3 regions of the Leclercia sp. LSNIH3 genome follow, and region 3 is predicted to be linked to each of the others. Evidence: predicted binding sites of a transcription regulator. Region 3 holds the regulator's gene; each other region holds the start of a gene.
The links. Region 3 encodes CRP, which controls carbon source genes, mostly activating them, when cyclic AMP is high. Its sites were predicted from a motif close to ATGTGANNNNNNTCACAT; they were not measured.

Region 1 (5,676 bases), 2.0 Mb from region 3:
AGTTTAGCAACGGAGGTCAGAGAGGCAACAGCACCTTTCTGGTCACGACCGTGCATTGGGTTAGCACCTGGTCCGAATGGCGCGCCAGCACGACGACCGTCTGGGGTGTTACCGGTTTTCTTACCATAAACCACGTTAGAGGTGATGGTCAGAACAGACTGAGTCGGGATAGCGTTACGGTAGGTGGTCAGTTTCTGAATTTTCTTCATGAAACGTTCAACCAGGTCAACCGCCATGTCATCAACGCGAGCGTCGTTGTTACCAAACTGCGGGTATTCGCCTTCGATTTCGAAGTCTACAGCCAGGCCGTCTTCGTCACGAATTGGTTTAACTTTCGCATATTTGATAGCAGACAGGGAGTCAGCCGCAACGGACAGACCTGCGATACCACATGCCATGGTGCGAACAACGTCACGGTCGTGCAGCGCCATCAGAGAGGCTTCGTAGCTGTACTTGTCGTGCATGTAGTGGATGATGTTCAGCGCGGTGACGTACTGTTTAGCCAGCCAGTCCATGAAGTGATCCATACGATCCATCACTTCGTCGAAGTTCAGGACATCGCCTTTGATCGGCTCAGACTTAGGACCAACCTGCATTTTCAGTTTTTCATCAACGCCGCCGTTGATTGCATACAGCATGGTTTTCGCGAGGTTAGCACGCGCACCGAAGAACTGCATTTGCTTACCAACAACCATTGGGCTTACGCAGCATGCAATCGCGTAGTCATCGTTGTTGAAGTCTGGACGCATCAGGTCATCGTTCTCGTACTGCAGAGAAGAGGTGTCGATGGATACTTTAGCGGCATATTTTTTGAAGTTCAGTGGCAGTTTTTCAGACCACAGAACAGTGATGTTCGGCTCCGGTGATGGCCCCATGGTGTACAGGGTGTTCAGGAAGCGGAAGCTGTTTTTAGTCACCAGAGTACGGCCATCTACGCCCATACCGCCGATAGATTCAGTTGCCCAGATTGGGTCACCGGAGAACAGCTCATCATACTCAGGGGTACGCAGGAAGCGAACCATACGCAGTTTCATGACCAGGTGGTCAATCATTTCCTGTGCGTCTTGTTCGGTGATTTTGCCTGCTTTCAGGTCACGTTCGATGTAGGCATCCAGGAAGGTGGATACACGACCGAAGGACATTGCTGCGCCGTTCTGAGATTTAACCGCTGCCAGGTAACCGAAGTAAGTCCACTGGATAGCTTCCTGAGCGTTGGTCGCAGGACCGGAGATATCGCAACCGTATTTCGCTGCCATCTCTTTGATCTGACCCAGCGCACGGTGCTGTTCGGAGATCTCTTCACGCAGACGGATAGTCGCTTCCAGGTTAACGCCATTTTCCAGATCGGACTGCAGAGACAGGAACTGTGCGTATTTGTCTTTCAGCAGGAAGTCGATACCGTACAGCGCAACGCGACGGTAGTCACCGATGATACGACCACGGCCATATGCATCTGGCAGACCGGTCAGGACGCCTGATTTACGGCAGTTCAGGATGTCTTTGGTGTAAACGTCAAACACGCCCTGGTTGTGGGTTTTGCGGTATTCAGTGAAGATTTTCTTCAGCATTGGGTCCAGCTCGCGATCGTACGCTTTGCAGGAACCTTCTACCATTTTGATACCACCGAACGGGATAATCGCGCGTTTCAGTGGTGCTTCAGTTTGCAGACCAACAATCTTCTCGAGGGATTTGTTGATATAACCCGCGTCGTGAGAAGTAATGGTGGACGCGATGGAGGTGTCGAAATCAACAGGCGCGTGAGTGCGGTTTTCCTGCTTAACGCCTTCCATAACGCTGTCCCACAGGGCAGTGGTTGCGTCGGTAGCACCGGCCAGGAAGGATTCGTCACCTTCATATGGGGTGTAGTTTTTCTGGATGAAGTCACGAACGTTGACTTCATTCTGCCAATCACCTTTGGCAAAACCTTCCCATGCTGCGGCTAACTTTTCATTAAGTTCGGACATGTAACACCTACCTTCTTAAGTGGATTTTTTATTTACTGCCTGAGAAAACCATTAATGATGGTTATCGCCACGCAGGTAAATGACCCAGTATGTCAACCCAACCAGCAGACCACCGCCAATAATGTTCCCGATTGTGACTGGGATCAGGTTATCAGTAATGAAGTTCATAACGGTCAGGTGAGAGAAACTTTCCGGGCTGGAACCGACTGCGGTCCAGAACTCCGGGCTGGCAAAATCACGGATTACAATACCCAGAGGGATCATAAACATGTTTGCAATACTGTGTTCAAAGCCGCTGGCAACGAACATGGCGACAGGCAGAACCATGATCATGGCTTTGTCCATCAGGCTGCGCCCTGAGTAGCTCATCCAGACGGCCAGGCAGACCATCAGGTTGGCGAGGATGCCAAGCGCAACGGCTTCAATAAATGTGTGGTGTACTTTGTGGTCGGCGGTTTGCAGGACGTTAAGCCCCCATGCGCCGTTGGCGGTCATATATTCACCTGACAACCACATCAACAGGACAAAAAGCAGGCAGCCAACCAGGTTTCCAACGTAAACGTTGAGCCAGTTTTTAGCCAGCTGACCCCAGGTTATCTTACCGCTGGCTTTCGCGACGACGATAAGGACCGTTGAGGTAAAGAGGTCAGCGCCGCAAATTACGCAAAGGATCAGACCCAGTGAGAAACAGATGCCGCCGATAAGCTTAGCGATACCAAAAGGCATCCCGGCAGTACCGGTGGTGGCGGTGATATAGAAAACAAAGGCAATGGAGATGAACACCCCGGCAGTGATGGCCAGGAAGAACGTCGTCATCGGTTGTTTCGTTGCTTTATAGACACCCGCTTCTTCGGCAACTTTTGCCATTGCGGCTGGGAGTAAAAGATCAAAAGGGTTGTCAGCTTTCACACTAACTCTCTCTTTATTAAGTCGGCGACGAGATACTAACAAAGCATTATAGAAGAGAAATTGATGTAGATCATATCTCGCCTGGCTTATAGGCCCGCAAAGTGCGTGGTTTTCCAGCGAATGCGGTGTAAGTATTTGATTATCCGTATAAAAATATATTTTAAAAGTTATAAAATGATTTGATTTTTTTCTTAATACCTTCTCCCGGGCAGTTAATTATAATGGAGTATTTAATATAAAAAGTAACAATAACCGGTAGGTCGCCAATATCATAGCTACCATTATTTAACCTTATTATTACAATTAAAATTTCTTGCCGCAGAAATAAAAAAACGGGGCAATAAAATTGCCCCGTAATATAACGTAGGTGATTGTATACGCCTACTGTTTGTAATGCTATGTAACGTTATTTAGCCCAGTAAGCGCTTTTGGCCTTCTGCAATTTCTCATAGGCCTTCAGCAACGACTGGTGAGCAGGGAAGGCTTTCAGATCACTATCCACTGCCTGCAGGCCGTAGAATGGCGCTTCGCCGCTCAGGGCTGCGCTGGCATTCTCTACCGCGTCGGCACCGTACATGCGGGTAAAGGCGTTCAGATACTGCAGCGGCTCACGATCTTCTTCCTGCGCCAGCAACAGCAGCGTCTGCAGACAACGATAGTAATTCGCGCGTTCTGCGCTGAAGACCGAGGCGTTGAACTCAATGGTCCACTCGGTCCAGATCAGCGCCTGCTCAAGATCGCCGCCTGCCAGCGCCAGCATCGCCTTCAGCTCACCGATACGCAGGGTGTACCAGCCGTTATCTTTGCCTGTTGCCAGGCCCAGCAGCTCGCGCACGCGGGTAAAGTCGTCGTGGCCTTCGTCGTCCAGTTGGGTAATAAGGTTCAGATAGTCCTCTTTCTCCCACGCGCTCTCCGGCAGGGCCAGCAGGGTTTCGCGCAGGTGCGCGCCCATGCTGTTGTTCGCCAGCCACAGGTCTTCAACCGGATAGATATCGGACATGCCCGGAACCAGAATACGGCAGGCGTACACGCCCAGGTGCTCGTAATCCGCGATGTACACTTCCTGGTTTTCGGCAGTGAAGATCGCCATCAGGGTAGCGAACTCTTCTTCCGTGGTGCCAGCGAAGCTCCAGTCAACAAATGGATAATCCGCGTCCTGCTTGAACATATCCCAGGAGATCGAGCCGCTGGAGTCGATGAAGTGGGTTTCCAGGTTGGCGTGCTCAGCCACTTCCTCATCATCGAAGGTCGGCGGGGTAAACACGTCCAGATCTTTCAGGCTACGGCCCTGCAGCAGTTCGGTGACGGTACGCTCCAGCGCCACGCCGAAGTCCGGGTGTGCACCGAAGGAGGCGAAGCAGGTGCCGTTCGCCGGGTTGAACAGCACGACGCAGATCACCGGGTACTTACCGCCCAGAGAGCCGTCATAGGCAAAGATTGGGAAACCTTCGGCTTCCAGTTTGGCAATGGACTCCACCACGCCCGGATAGCGGGCCAGCACGTCAGCCGGGATCTCCGGCAGGCTGATGGATTCTGCGATAATGCGGTTTTTAATATGACGCTCAAACACCTCGGACAAGCCCTGAACGCGCGCTTCGTTGCGGGTGTTACCGGCGGACATTCCGTTTGAGACATACAGGTTGCCGACGATGTTCATCGGGATATAGACGGTTTGTTCATCAGACTGACGGGTAAACGGCAGGGCGCAGATACCGCGATCTTCGTTACCTGACTGTAGATCGATCAGCATGCTGGCGGTCAGCTGATTTTCCAGATCGTAAAACGCGCGCAGGCGATCGTCGAGGATCCCTTCTGGCAGTTCGTCGTCTTCGGTCAGCGGGAACCATTTTTCATTTGGGTAGTGAACAAACGGGCCATTCGCCACGGTATCGCCCAGCCAGAAATCGGCAAAGAAATAGTTGGTGGACAGACGCTCAAAATACTCACCCAGTGCAGAGGCCAGTGCTGCTTTTTTAGTGGCACCTTTGCCGTTGGTAAAGCACAACGCGCACTCTTTATCGCGAATATGCACAGACCAGACATGAGGGACCGGGTTGAGCCAGGAGGCTTCTTCGATATTAAAGCCCAGGTCGGTCAGTTTTTGCTGGAAGCGAGCGATGGAATCTTCCAGGGCGGCGTCTTTGCCGGGGATAAACGTTTGAGTCATGGCGATCACTTATATCGTACGGAAAGCGCGCAATGATACGGGTTTTGCATGGCAGGCGCTATCTTCCCGGCGGTTTCGGCGAAAATAAAAGGCTGGGCTATGCTTACATGGAGTAACTTACTGTAAAGGAATATAAAAATGAAAGCATTCGATCTTCAGCGAATGGCCTTTGATAAAGTCCCCGTTGAGTTTTTAGGCGAGGTTGCGCTGCGAAGTCTTTATACCTTTGTACTGGTTTTCCTGTTCCTCAAAATTACCGGGCGGCGCGGCGTGCGTCAGATGTCGCTCTTCGAAGTGTTAATCATTCTGACACTGGGATCGGCGGCGGGTGACGTGGCGTTTTATGACGATGTGCCGATGATTCCCGTCTTCATTGTTTTTGTCACCCTGGCGTTGCTCTACCGGCTGGTAATGTGGCTGATGTCGAAAAGTGAAAAGCTGGAAGATCTGCTGGAGGGAAAACCGGTCGCCATTGTCGAAGATGGCAAGCTGGCCTGGGAAAAAGTACAGCGCGCCAACATGACCGAGTTTGAATTCTTTATGGAACTGCGGGCCAGCAGCGTCGAGCAGCTAGGGCAGGTCAAACTTGCTATTATGGAGACCAATGGGCAGATAAGCGTTTACTTCTACGACGAT
Region 2 (5,676 bases), 360 kb from region 3:
TGGGGTACAGCTCGATTTGGTGGGTTACTCCGGGGGCGGCAATATTGCTGCGCTGCTGGCGGAACGCCGGAGCGATGTGCGTTCTCTGCGCACGGTGGCAGGCAATCTCGATGTGGCGTATGTGAATGCCATTCACCATGTCACGCCGATGCCCACGGCTGAGAATGCAATCGATCGTGCTCCCGCGCTTCGCGCCCTGCCGCAGATACATTACAGTGGCGGGGCCGACACCACCGTGCCGCCTGCTGTCGCCCGACGTTTTCAACAGGCAGTGGGGGGGAAGTGCGTGCAAACGGAAGTGGTCAGCGGAATGGAGCATGGTTCGGATTGGGGGGCAGTCTGGCCGGGATTACTGGCACAGGGGGTGCCGGAGTGCTGAGGTGTAAGCAACGTTGAATGACGTCAGGACCAAACAATGAAAAAGAAAGAGTTTGTCACCCAGGATCTGCTGAGCAAAATCTACCAGGACACCACGGCGGGGCCACGTAAGCTTCCCCCTGAAAGACAGCTGGCTGAAGAGTATGGTGTCTCGCGTTTTACTATCCGCCAGGCGCTGAAAATTGGTCAGTATTGGCGTGGTGCGGATCGTGCAGGGATCGGGGATCTGGATCAACGAGCATGCGCGTAATAACCCGCTGATTTACAACTCGATCACGGAAAAACGATTCGATCAGATGCGCTACCGGATGATTAGCCTGCATAAGAAGAGGCCCGATCGCGTGGCGCAGCAGATCTTCGGCATCGATGAAGAGAGTTTTATCTGGCACTTTTGCCGGTTGCGCTACGTCGATGACCAGCCTGTACAGCTGGAAGTGTCCAGCATGCCGGTTGCAGATTTCCCGGACCTTAATCAGCAGGCGATTGAGCGTTCCATCCAGCAGTACGTACTTAGCAAAGGGTTGATCATTTCACATATGCTGACGACCTACCGGGCGGTCAGCGTCAGTCGTGAACAGGCAGTCATTCTGGGCTGCAAAAAAGGCAGCCCGGCAATGCATATTAATAATCGCGGGATACTGGAGGGAGGCCGGGTCTTCGAAGTGAGCGATATTATTGATATCAACTACACCTGCACCTGGGTCAGCCCGTATAACCGCGATAATTTAGCCTGGCGACAAAATCAGGGCGTATGAAGGGTGCCGTCCGGCAGGCGGCTTTGCGTCCATTCGTGTGGGCGATAGACCACCGGGTGCGCGAGAGCCAGCTCTTCATTAAAGCCTGTGCCGATGCCGGGCGCTGTTGGGGGATAGATAAACCCGTCCTTCACCTCTGGCGCGCCAGGGAACACGCTGTCGGTAGTGGCGGAGCGCGGGATAAATTCCTGAATAGCCGCATTATGCAGGTGAATGTTCAGATGCGTATTCACCGCCACGCCGATGGGGGTCATATCACCGGGGCCATGCCAGGCGAGACGTACGCCGAAGGCCTGACACAGATGCGCCAGCTTCAGCGCGGGTGTGATACCGCCGATCTGCGAGATGTGGCAGCGAATAAAGTCGATGCGGCGATTCACGATAAGATCGTGCCATTCAGCTGGGTTATTGAATAACTCACCCATTGCCAACGGCACGCAGCTCTGCTGGCGAACCTGTTCCAGCCAGGCGCTCTGCTGTGGCGGCAAAATATCTTCGATAAAGTAGGGCTGATAAGGCTCGAGCTGTTTTGCCAGCTGTACGGCCTGCTGCGGGAATAAACGTTCGTGGACGTCATGTAAGAAATGGAGCTTCCAGCCATATTTTTCGCGCAGGGCGTGGAACATTTCCACGGTATTACGCATATATTCATGCTGATCGAACCACGCACCCGGGGTCGGGTTCTCGGGGGCATGCAATGCCGATGGCGTGCCGCCGTAAAAACCAAGCTGGCAGCGGATGTGGCGATAGCCTTGCGCCACCAGTTGATCGACGGAGGTAAAAAGCTCCTCCAGCGTTTCGCCGCTGGCGTGGCTGTAAGCCGGGATCGCATCGCGGGATTTACCGCCCAGCAACTGATACAGCGGCATGCCAGCCAGCTGCCCTTTAATATCCCACAGGGCCATATCCACGCCGGAGATGGCATTATTCATCGCCGGGCCGTTACGCCAGTAGGCGTTAACGTTCATCATTTGCCACAGATCTTCGATGTTACTGGCATCCCGGCCTACCAGCAGCGGTTTGAGGTATTCATCCACGAGCGTTTTAACCGCCAGCGGGCGCTGCTGAAAGGTGGCACAACCGTGTCCTACCAGCCCTTGCCCGGTAGTTACCCGGACAGTCACCAGGTTATGTCGGTCCGGCCGGGTAATAAAACACTCGATATTATTGATAATCACAGGCGTCACGAAAAACTCCTTTGCTGCGCTGTGGAAATACGGAACAGGAATATCATCGCCCTAAAAATGTTTACAGGTAAACCGTTTTTTTTAATATTTATTTTGGTCAGTTATTTGAATGTATATTAATTAAAAACCATACCAATTTTGGATTGATAGCGGTTTTGCGGCTCTGTTAGTGGTTAAATGTGAGCGACATCAACTTTTATTGGTTTGTTTTGTCTGGGTGGTTTATCTATTCTCGTGGCATCACTAAAACAACAACCATACCGGCAGGAGTCTTTATGGGGACGCAAGAAGCCATCAATAATATTATTCGTCTGGTAGGCGGCCAGGGGAATATTAATAAAGTCTGGCACTGTATGACGCGGCTACGGTTTGATTTAATCGACGATAATAAGGTTGACCAGACCGCAATCAAAAATCTGCCTGGCGTACTTGGCGCGCAGCTCCAGAGCGATCAGTTTCAGGTGATTATCGGGCCAAAGGTAAACAGCTGGTACGAGCAAATGCTTAATGTGCTCGGACAGGGGAATGAGAAAGCGCCGACGGCGACAAAGGGACGTAAAAGCCTGGTGTCCCTCTTTATGGATACCGTCTCGGGGGTGTTTGGCCCGATTGTTCCGGCCATTGCCGGTGCCGGGATGATCAAAGGATTGCTGGCCGGGCTGATCGCGCTGAAGGTGGTTTCGGCGAAAAGCGATACCGTTATGGTTATCGACCTGATTGCCAGCGGCGTCTTCTATTTCCTGCCGTTCTTTCTTGCTGTGTCGGCGGCGAAGATCTTTAAGACCAACGAGTATCTCGCCGCGGCGGTGGCCGCCTGTCTGATGTACCCTTCTTTAATAGAAGCAGCGAAAGCCCTGGCGACCCATCAGGAGGGGGCGGTTAGTGCCCTCTGGTTAATGAATGCGATCCCGGTCTCCGTCTTTAACTATGCTTCGAGCGTCATACCGGTGATCTTCTCAGTGCTGGCATTGAGCTATATCCATCGCTGGGTAGACAGCATCATGCCGGATGTTCTGAAAACGGTGTTCACGCCCACGCTCACCCTCTTTATAGGTGCGCTGGCGGCGCTGGTGGTGATCGGCCCGATTGGAATCTGGCTCGGTAAAGGACTCGCCTTCTTTATAGAGGGGCTATTTAGCGTGTCGGCCAGCTTTGCCGGGCTTATCGTTGGTGCCATCCGCCCGGTGGCGATCCTGACCGGGATGCACCATGCGATGACGCCGATTGCTCTGCAGAACTTTAGCGACCGCGGCTACGACATGCTGATGCCGATGATGTTTATGGCCAATATGGCGATTGCGGGGGCGACATTTGCTATCTGGCGTCTGAGCCGGGACCGTCAGGAAAGAACCGTTACGCTATCGGCAGGCATCTCTGCGCTGCTGGGCATTACCGAGCCGGCACTCTTTGGTGTTCTGACGCGTTACAAGAAAGCATTCATCGCCGCGACGGTGGCCAGCTCCCTGGCTTCAGCCTTTATTGCCTTCTTCGGTGTGCGTCTCTATGGCTACATTCTGTCGAGCATCTTCAGTTTGCCTGCTTATATAGGCCCGTATTTTGTCTTTGCTCTGGCAGGGGTGGCGATCTCATTGGTGCTTTCCTTTACCTTAACCACCATTCTGGTGAGGAAAGAGCAAGTCGCAGAGTGATTCTGGCCCCGTCTTAGCGTGTATGTCGCAGGGAATCTGAGTGTTTTTGTGGATAACTCTGTGGGCAAATGCGTATAAGGCGGGGTTTTGCTGGGGAATGCAGCAGTCAGTCATTTTTCTGTCATTTAAGGGTTGCGGCCTGAAGAGAACTCCCTATAATGCGCCTCCATCGACACGGCAGATGTGAATCACTTCACACAAACAGCCGGGCCGGTTGAAGAGAAAAGCGTGAAATAATCGCTTGACTCTGAAAGAGGAAAGCGTAATATACGCCACCTCGCAACGGTGAGCGAAAGCCGCGTTGCACTGCTCTTTAACAATTTATCAGACAATCTGTGTGGGCACTCAAAGTGACATGGATTCTTAACGTCCTCGGACGAAAAATGAATACCAAGTCTCTGAGTGAACATACGTAATTCATTACGAAGTTTAATTCACGAGCATCAAACTTAAATTGAAGAGTTTGATCATGGCTCAGATTGAACGCTGGCGGCAGGCCTAACACATGCAAGTCGAACGGTAGCACAGAGAGCTTGCTCTCGGGTGACGAGTGGCGGACGGGTGAGTAATGTCTGGGAAACTGCCTGATGGAGGGGGATAACTACTGGAAACGGTAGCTAATACCGCATAACGTCGCAAGACCAAAGAGGGGGACCTTCGGGCCTCTTGCCATCAGATGTGCCCAGATGGGATTAGCTAGTAGGTGGGGTAATGGCTCACCTAGGCGACGATCCCTAGCTGGTCTGAGAGGATGACCAGCCACACTGGAACTGAGACACGGTCCAGACTCCTACGGGAGGCAGCAGTGGGGAATATTGCACAATGGGCGCAAGCCTGATGCAGCCATGCCGCGTGTATGAAGAAGGCCTTCGGGTTGTAAAGTACTTTCAGCGGGGAGGAAGGTGTTGTGGTTAATAACCACAGCAATTGACGTTACCCGCAGAAGAAGCACCGGCTAACTCCGTGCCAGCAGCCGCGGTAATACGGAGGGTGCAAGCGTTAATCGGAATTACTGGGCGTAAAGCGCACGCAGGCGGTCTGTCAAGTCGGATGTGAAATCCCCGGGCTCAACCTGGGAACTGCATTCGAAACTGGCAGGCTAGAGTCTTGTAGAGGGGGGTAGAATTCCAGGTGTAGCGGTGAAATGCGTAGAGATCTGGAGGAATACCGGTGGCGAAGGCGGCCCCCTGGACAAAGACTGACGCTCAGGTGCGAAAGCGTGGGGAGCAAACAGGATTAGATACCCTGGTAGTCCACGCCGTAAACGATGTCGACTTGGAGGTTGTTCCCTTGAGGAGTGGCTTCCGGAGCTAACGCGTTAAGTCGACCGCCTGGGGAGTACGGCCGCAAGGTTAAAACTCAAATGAATTGACGGGGGCCCGCACAAGCGGTGGAGCATGTGGTTTAATTCGATGCAACGCGAAGAACCTTACCTACTCTTGACATCCAGAGAACTTAGCAGAGATGCTTTGGTGCCTTCGGGAACTCTGAGACAGGTGCTGCATGGCTGTCGTCAGCTCGTGTTGTGAAATGTTGGGTTAAGTCCCGCAACGAGCGCAACCCTTATCCTTTGTTGCCAGCGGTTAGGCCGGGAACTCAAAGGAGACTGCCAGTGATAAACTGGAGGAAGGTGGGGATGACGTCAAGTCATCATGGCCCTTACGAGTAGGGCTACACACGTGCTACAATGGCGCATACAAAGAGAAG
Region 3 (5,676 bases):
ACAGATTTTGCCTTTCAGGCCGAGCTGTTCACCGTAGGTAGGCAGCAGGAGTTCAATGGCGGCGGTGTTGAAGCCGATACCGTGGTTCAGCGACTGGACCTGGTGTTCTGCATAGATGCCTTTGATGGCCATCATCGCCATCAGGATATGTTCTTGCTTAATCAGACGCGGGTCACGGGTAAACAGCGGTTCGATAAAGAACGGCTTGTCAGCCACTACCACGAAATCAATCCAGGAGCCGGGGATATCCACGCGCGGCAGATCGCACTCGTCGTCCACCAGCTCGTTCACCTGCGCGATGACGATGCCATCGTGGAAGGCGGCGGCTTCGACCAGCGCCGGGGTGTCCTCGGTACTGGCACCGGTATAGAGGTTCCCTTTACGGTCCGCTTTAAAACCGGCAATCAGCGCCACGTTTGGCGACAGATCAACATACAGGCGGGAGTAAAGCTCGATGTAGGTGTGGATGGCACCAATCTCCAGCTGCCCGTCTTCCAGCAGCTGCGAAATACGCAGGCTTTGAGTACCGGAGAAAGAGAAGTCGAGTTTGCGGGCAATGCCCTTCTCAAAAATATCCAGGTGCTCGCTACGACCGACGCTCGGCATAATCATATGCAGGTCGTGAACGATTTGCGGGTTCACTTCGGCTAGCATTCGTGAAAGAAAATCTGCCTGTTTTTGGTTATTCCCTTCCAGCACCACTTTGTCGCCTGGGGCGATCAGTTTTTCCAGCATGGCGACAAGGTCGCCTGTTGGCAGTACCTTGCCCTGCACCGGGACGGAAGCCAGGCGGCGCGCTTTTTCAGTGCGACGCGTATTCCAGCTCCGGGCTGGCGTTTGCCCTGATAACATTGTTAACCTCCTGATTCAGCACATCTTTAGATTTGCTTAACGCTGAGTTAAGTGTGCTCTCTGGTGATAAAGCCATCAATTAAGCCTGGAACAGAATCGTTAGCCTGAGAGTAATAATGAAGGTGATAAATTGTGATCAGGATCATTACCTGCTGTTAAACAACAGACTAAGGGCAGAAAAAGGTGCGCCGCGAGGGGGATGAAATCTCAGGCCTGCGTCTCTTTTTATAAACAGGAGCCGATTCGGAAGGTATAGTGAACAATTGAAAAGAGTTAACATCACATCGTTATGACGCAGACAATTCCATCCGAATTTAACTTTACGCCCGACGAGAGCGCGACTTTTGTCCCCATGCGGGGCGTGTCGAATCGACACCTGCAGACCATGCTGCCGCGCCTCATCCGCCGTAAAGTGCTTTTTACCCCCGTCTGGCAGCGCCTTGACCTGCCGGATGATGATTTTGTTGATTTAGCCTGGAGTGAAGACCCGGTGCAGGCACAGCACAAACCCCGGCTGGTGGTCTTTCATGGTCTGGAGGGCAGTCTGCACAGCCCCTACGCTCACGGCCTGATTCAGGCGGCGAAAGCGCGTGGCTGGCTGGGTGTAGTGATGCACTTCAGAGGATGCAGCGGTGAACCCAATCGCCAGAAACGCATCTACCACTCCGGCGAAACGGAAGATGGCACCTGGTTCCTGCGCTGGCTGGCAGAGACCCACGGCCCGGCCCCGACGGCGGCAGTGGGCTATTCGCTGGGAGGAAACATGCTCGCCTGCCTGCTGGCAAAAGAGGGTGACACGGTTCCGCTGGATGCCGCCGCCATCGTCTCCGCCCCCTTTATGCTGGAGCACTGCAGCTATCATATGGATAAGGGCTTCTCGCGCGTTTATCAGCGCTATCTGCTGAACTTGCTCAAAGCCAATGCCGCACGCAAACTAAAAGCTTACCCGGATACGCTGCCGGTCAGTCTGCGACAGCTGAAGAAAGTGCGTCGCCTGCGCGAATTTGACGATCTGATCACCGCCAAAATTCACGGGTTTGCCGATGCTATTGACTACTATCGCCAGTGCAGCGCCATGCCGTTGTTGAGTAAGATCACCAAACCGGTGCTGATTATTCATGCTAAAGACGATCCTTTTATGGATCATCATTCGATACCCGCGCAGGAGTTTTTGCCCGCGAACGTGCAGTATCAGCTGACCGAACATGGCGGGCACGTGGGCTTTGTCGGCGGCACGCTACGTCGTCCGAAGATGTGGCTGGAAACGCGTATCCCGGACTGGCTGACCACATACCTGGAACCGATAAGATGATTATTCCCTGGCAAGATCTGGCTCCCGAAACGCTGGATAATCTGATTGAAAGCTTTGTGTTACGCGAAGGCACCGATTATGGTGAACAGGAACGTTCGCTTGAGCAGAAGGTGGCCGATATCAGGCGCCAGCTGCAAAGCGGTGAGGTGCTGGTGGTATGGTCAGAGCTGCACGAAACCGTCAACATCATGCCTCGCAATCAATTTCGCGGTTAACCGCGACCTCTTTCCATTCAGGGAGTTGCTATGTCTGCCAGACATCCGGTTATTGCCGTTACAGGGTCGAGTGGTGCGGGTACCACCACCACCAGCCTCGCCTTTCGTAAGATCTTCTCCCAGCTGCATCTGCGTGCCGCAGAAGTGGAAGGCGACAGCTTTCACCGCTTCACCCGTCCTGAGATGGACATGGCCATCCGTAAGGCGCGCGATCTCGGCAAACACATCAGCTATTTTGGCCCTGAAGCGAACGACTTTGGCCTGCTGGAACAAACCTTCGCCGAATACGGGCGGAGCGGCACCGGCCAGTCGCGCAAATACCTGCACACCTATGACGAAGCGGTGCCCTGGAACCAGGTGCCAGGCACCTTTACCCCCTGGCAGCCGCTGCCGGAACCGACCGACGTCCTCTTTTACGAAGGCCTGCATGGCGGGGTAGTCACGCCGGATCACGACGTGGCGCGCCATGTTGATCTGCTGGTGGGGGTCGTGCCTATTGTCAACCTGGAGTGGATCCAGAAGCTGACGCGGGATACCAGCGAACGCGGCCATTCCCGCGAGGCGGTGATGGACTCCGTGGTGCGCTCCATGGAGGATTACATTAACTTCCTGACGCCACAGTTTTCCCGCACCCACATTAACTTCCAGCGCGTCCCGACCGTGGACACCTCGAACCCCTTTGCCGCTAAAGGCATCCCTTCGCTGGACGAGAGCTTCGTGGTGATCCATTTCCGCAATCTGGACAATATCGATTACCCCTGGCTACTGGCGATGCTACAGGGCTCGTTTATCTCGCACATCAATACGCTGGTGGTCCCGGGCGGGAAGATGGGGCTGGCGATGGAGTTAATCATGATGCCGCTGGTGCAGCGGTTGATGGAAGGGAAGAAGATCGACTGAGGCTGTGTCGCCCGGTGGCGCTACGCTAACGGGCCTACAGAAACCTACTGGCCGGGCAAACGACGTGCCGCCCGGCGTTTTATCCGGGGCTTACGCCTCGATCACTTCATACGAGTGGGTAATGTTGACCGCTTTCTCCAGCATCAGCGCTACGGAACAGTACTTCTCCGCAGAGAGATCCACCGCGCGGGATATCGCAGCGTCTTTCAGTTGTTTGCCGGTGACCACGAAATGAAGATTGATATGGGTGAACAGGCGCGGCGCCTCTTCACGACGCTCTGAGGTCAGCTTAACTTCACAGTCGGTCACATCGTGACGTCCTTTTTGCAGGATCGACACCACGTCGATCGCGCTGCATCCGCCTGCCGCCATCAGGACAACTTCCATCGGGCTTGGCGCTTTGTCGCCGGAGTTGCCATCCATTAAAATCTGGTGCCCGGAAGCCGACTCACCAAGGAACGTTAACCCTTCGACCCATTTCACACGTGCTTGCATTTTAATTAACTCCAGGATTGCATTTTTCCTGACAGATTACGCGTCAGTAACAATTCTGACAACGGAAGTCGACCTGCATCAAGCTGAAGCGAGACACCAGGAGACAGGCGGCGAAAGCTATGCTAAAACAGTCGAGATGCTACAGTAATACATTGACGTTGCACATGTATGCAGAGGACATCACACATTACAGGCTGCTAATTATTGTGCAGGCCAGACCCCAGGCAAGGGGAAGAATTCGATTGCAACCCCAGAGTACAGGTACATAGCCAGACTCTGGAGCCAGCTTATAACAGAGGATAACAGCGCATGGTGCTTGGCAAACCGCAAACAGACCCGACTCTCGAATGGTTCTTGTCTCATTGCCATATTCATAAGTACCCATCGAAGAGCACGCTGATTCACCAGGGTGAAAAAGCGGAAACGTTGTATTACATCGTCAAAGGCTCGGTGGCAGTGCTGATCAAAGATGAAGAAGGCAAAGAGATGATCCTCTCTTACCTGAATCAGGGAGATTTCATCGGCGAACTGGGCCTGTTTGAAGAAGGACAGGAGCGTAGCGCCTGGGTCCGTGCAAAAACCGCGTGTGAAGTGGCTGAGATCTCCTATAAAAAGTTCCGCCAGCTCATTCAGGTTAACCCGGATATCCTGATGCGCCTCTCTTCGCAGATGGCTCGCCGTCTGCAGGTCACGTCCGAGAAAGTGGGTAACCTCGCCTTCCTCGACGTAACAGGCCGCATTGCTCAGACCCTGCTGAACCTGGCGAAACAGCCAGACGCCATGACCCACCCGGACGGTATGCAAATTAAAATTACCCGTCAGGAGATTGGTCAGATCGTCGGATGTTCTCGTGAGACAGTAGGCCGTATTCTGAAAATGCTGGAAGATCAAAACCTGATTTCTGCCCACGGTAAAACCATCGTGGTTTACGGAACACGTTAATTCCGCTAAAACGGCGTGACATCGCATGATGACACGCCGTTTTTGTCTCTATCACCCATGTGGCGCAGGCTCATTTATCACCCGGAAGTTAACTACGCACTGCGGCAAACGCTGGTGTTGTGTCTTCCTGTGGCTGTAGGTTTGATCCTCGGCGATCTGCAACACGGCCTGCTCTTCTCCCTCGTTCCTGCCTGCTGCAACATTGCTGGCCTGGACACACCGCATAAACGCTTTTTTAAACGCCTGACTATTGGCGGCTGCCTGTTTGCCGGCTGTAGCCTGGCCGTACAGCTGTTGCTGGCGCGCGATATTCCGCTGCCCCTCATTCTGACCGTGCTGGCGATGACGTTAGGGGTCACGGCAGAGATCAGTGCCCTGCATGCCCGACTGCTGCCCGCCTCGCTGATTGCGGCCATCTTTACCCTGAGCCTGGCGGGGAACATGCCGGTCTGGGAGCCGCTACTGCTCTATACGCTGGGCACCCTCTGGTACGGGCTGTTTAACTGGTTCTGGTTCTGGATGTGGCGCGAACAACCGCTGCGGGAATCCTTGAGCGTGCTCTATCAGCAGCTGGCCGATTATTGCGAAGCAAAATACACCCTGCTGACGCAGCATACCGACCCTGAAAAATCGTTGCCGCCGCTGCTGGCTCGCCAGCAGAAGGTGGTCGATCTGATCAGCCTCTGTTATCAGCAGCTGCATATGCTGGCGGCCAACAGAAATCACGAATACAAACGCCTGCTGCGCACCTTCCAGGTGGGGCTGGATCTGCAGGAGCATATCTCGGTCAGCCTGCATCACCCGAAGGAGGTGCAGAAGCTGGTGGAGCGCAGCCACGCCGAAGCGGTGATACGCTGGAACGCGCAGACCGTTGCGGCACGCCTGCGGGTGTTGGCTGACGATATTCTCTATCATCGTTATCCCACCCGGTTTACCATGGACAAGCAGCTTGGCGCGCTG

Region 1: the regulator CRP is predicted to act here: its motif matches at 2,932-2,949, upstream of focA (formate transporter FocA).
Region 2: the regulator CRP is predicted to act here: its motif matches at 2,498-2,515, upstream of C3F35_RS15615 (enolase C-terminal domain-like protein).

The regions. Positions count from the first base shown of each region.
Region 1 is NZ_CP026387.1:798,399-804,074, reverse strand. Features, by position in the region: gene pflB (formate C-acetyltransferase) at 1-1,964, opposite strand, end outside; gene focA (formate transporter FocA) at 2,016-2,873, opposite strand; gene ycaO (30S ribosomal protein S12 methylthiotransferase accessory factor YcaO) at 3,280-5,040, opposite strand; gene C3F35_RS03935 (DUF421 domain-containing protein) at 5,179-5,676, shown strand, end outside.
Region 2 is NZ_CP026387.1:3,208,803-3,214,478, forward strand. Features, by position in the region: gene C3F35_RS15605 (alpha/beta hydrolase) at 1-379, shown strand, start outside; partial or broken gene C3F35_RS15610 (GntR family transcriptional regulator) at 416-1,133, shown strand; gene C3F35_RS15615 (enolase C-terminal domain-like protein) at 1,121-2,320, opposite strand; gene C3F35_RS15620 (PTS transporter subunit EIIC) at 2,596-3,969, shown strand; rRNA gene C3F35_RS15630 (16S ribosomal RNA) at 4,421-5,676, shown strand, end outside.
Region 3 is NZ_CP026387.1:2,847,394-2,853,069, reverse strand. Features, by position in the region: gene mdcA (malonate decarboxylase subunit alpha) at 1-852, opposite strand, end outside; gene C3F35_RS13740 (hydrolase) at 1,142-2,164, shown strand; gene C3F35_RS13735 (YheU family protein) at 2,161-2,379, shown strand; gene C3F35_RS13730 (phosphoribulokinase) at 2,410-3,279, shown strand; gene C3F35_RS13725 (OsmC family protein) at 3,370-3,774, opposite strand; gene crp (cAMP-activated global transcriptional regulator CRP) at 4,084-4,716, shown strand; gene C3F35_RS13715 (YccS/YhfK family putative transporter) at 4,774-5,676, shown strand, end outside.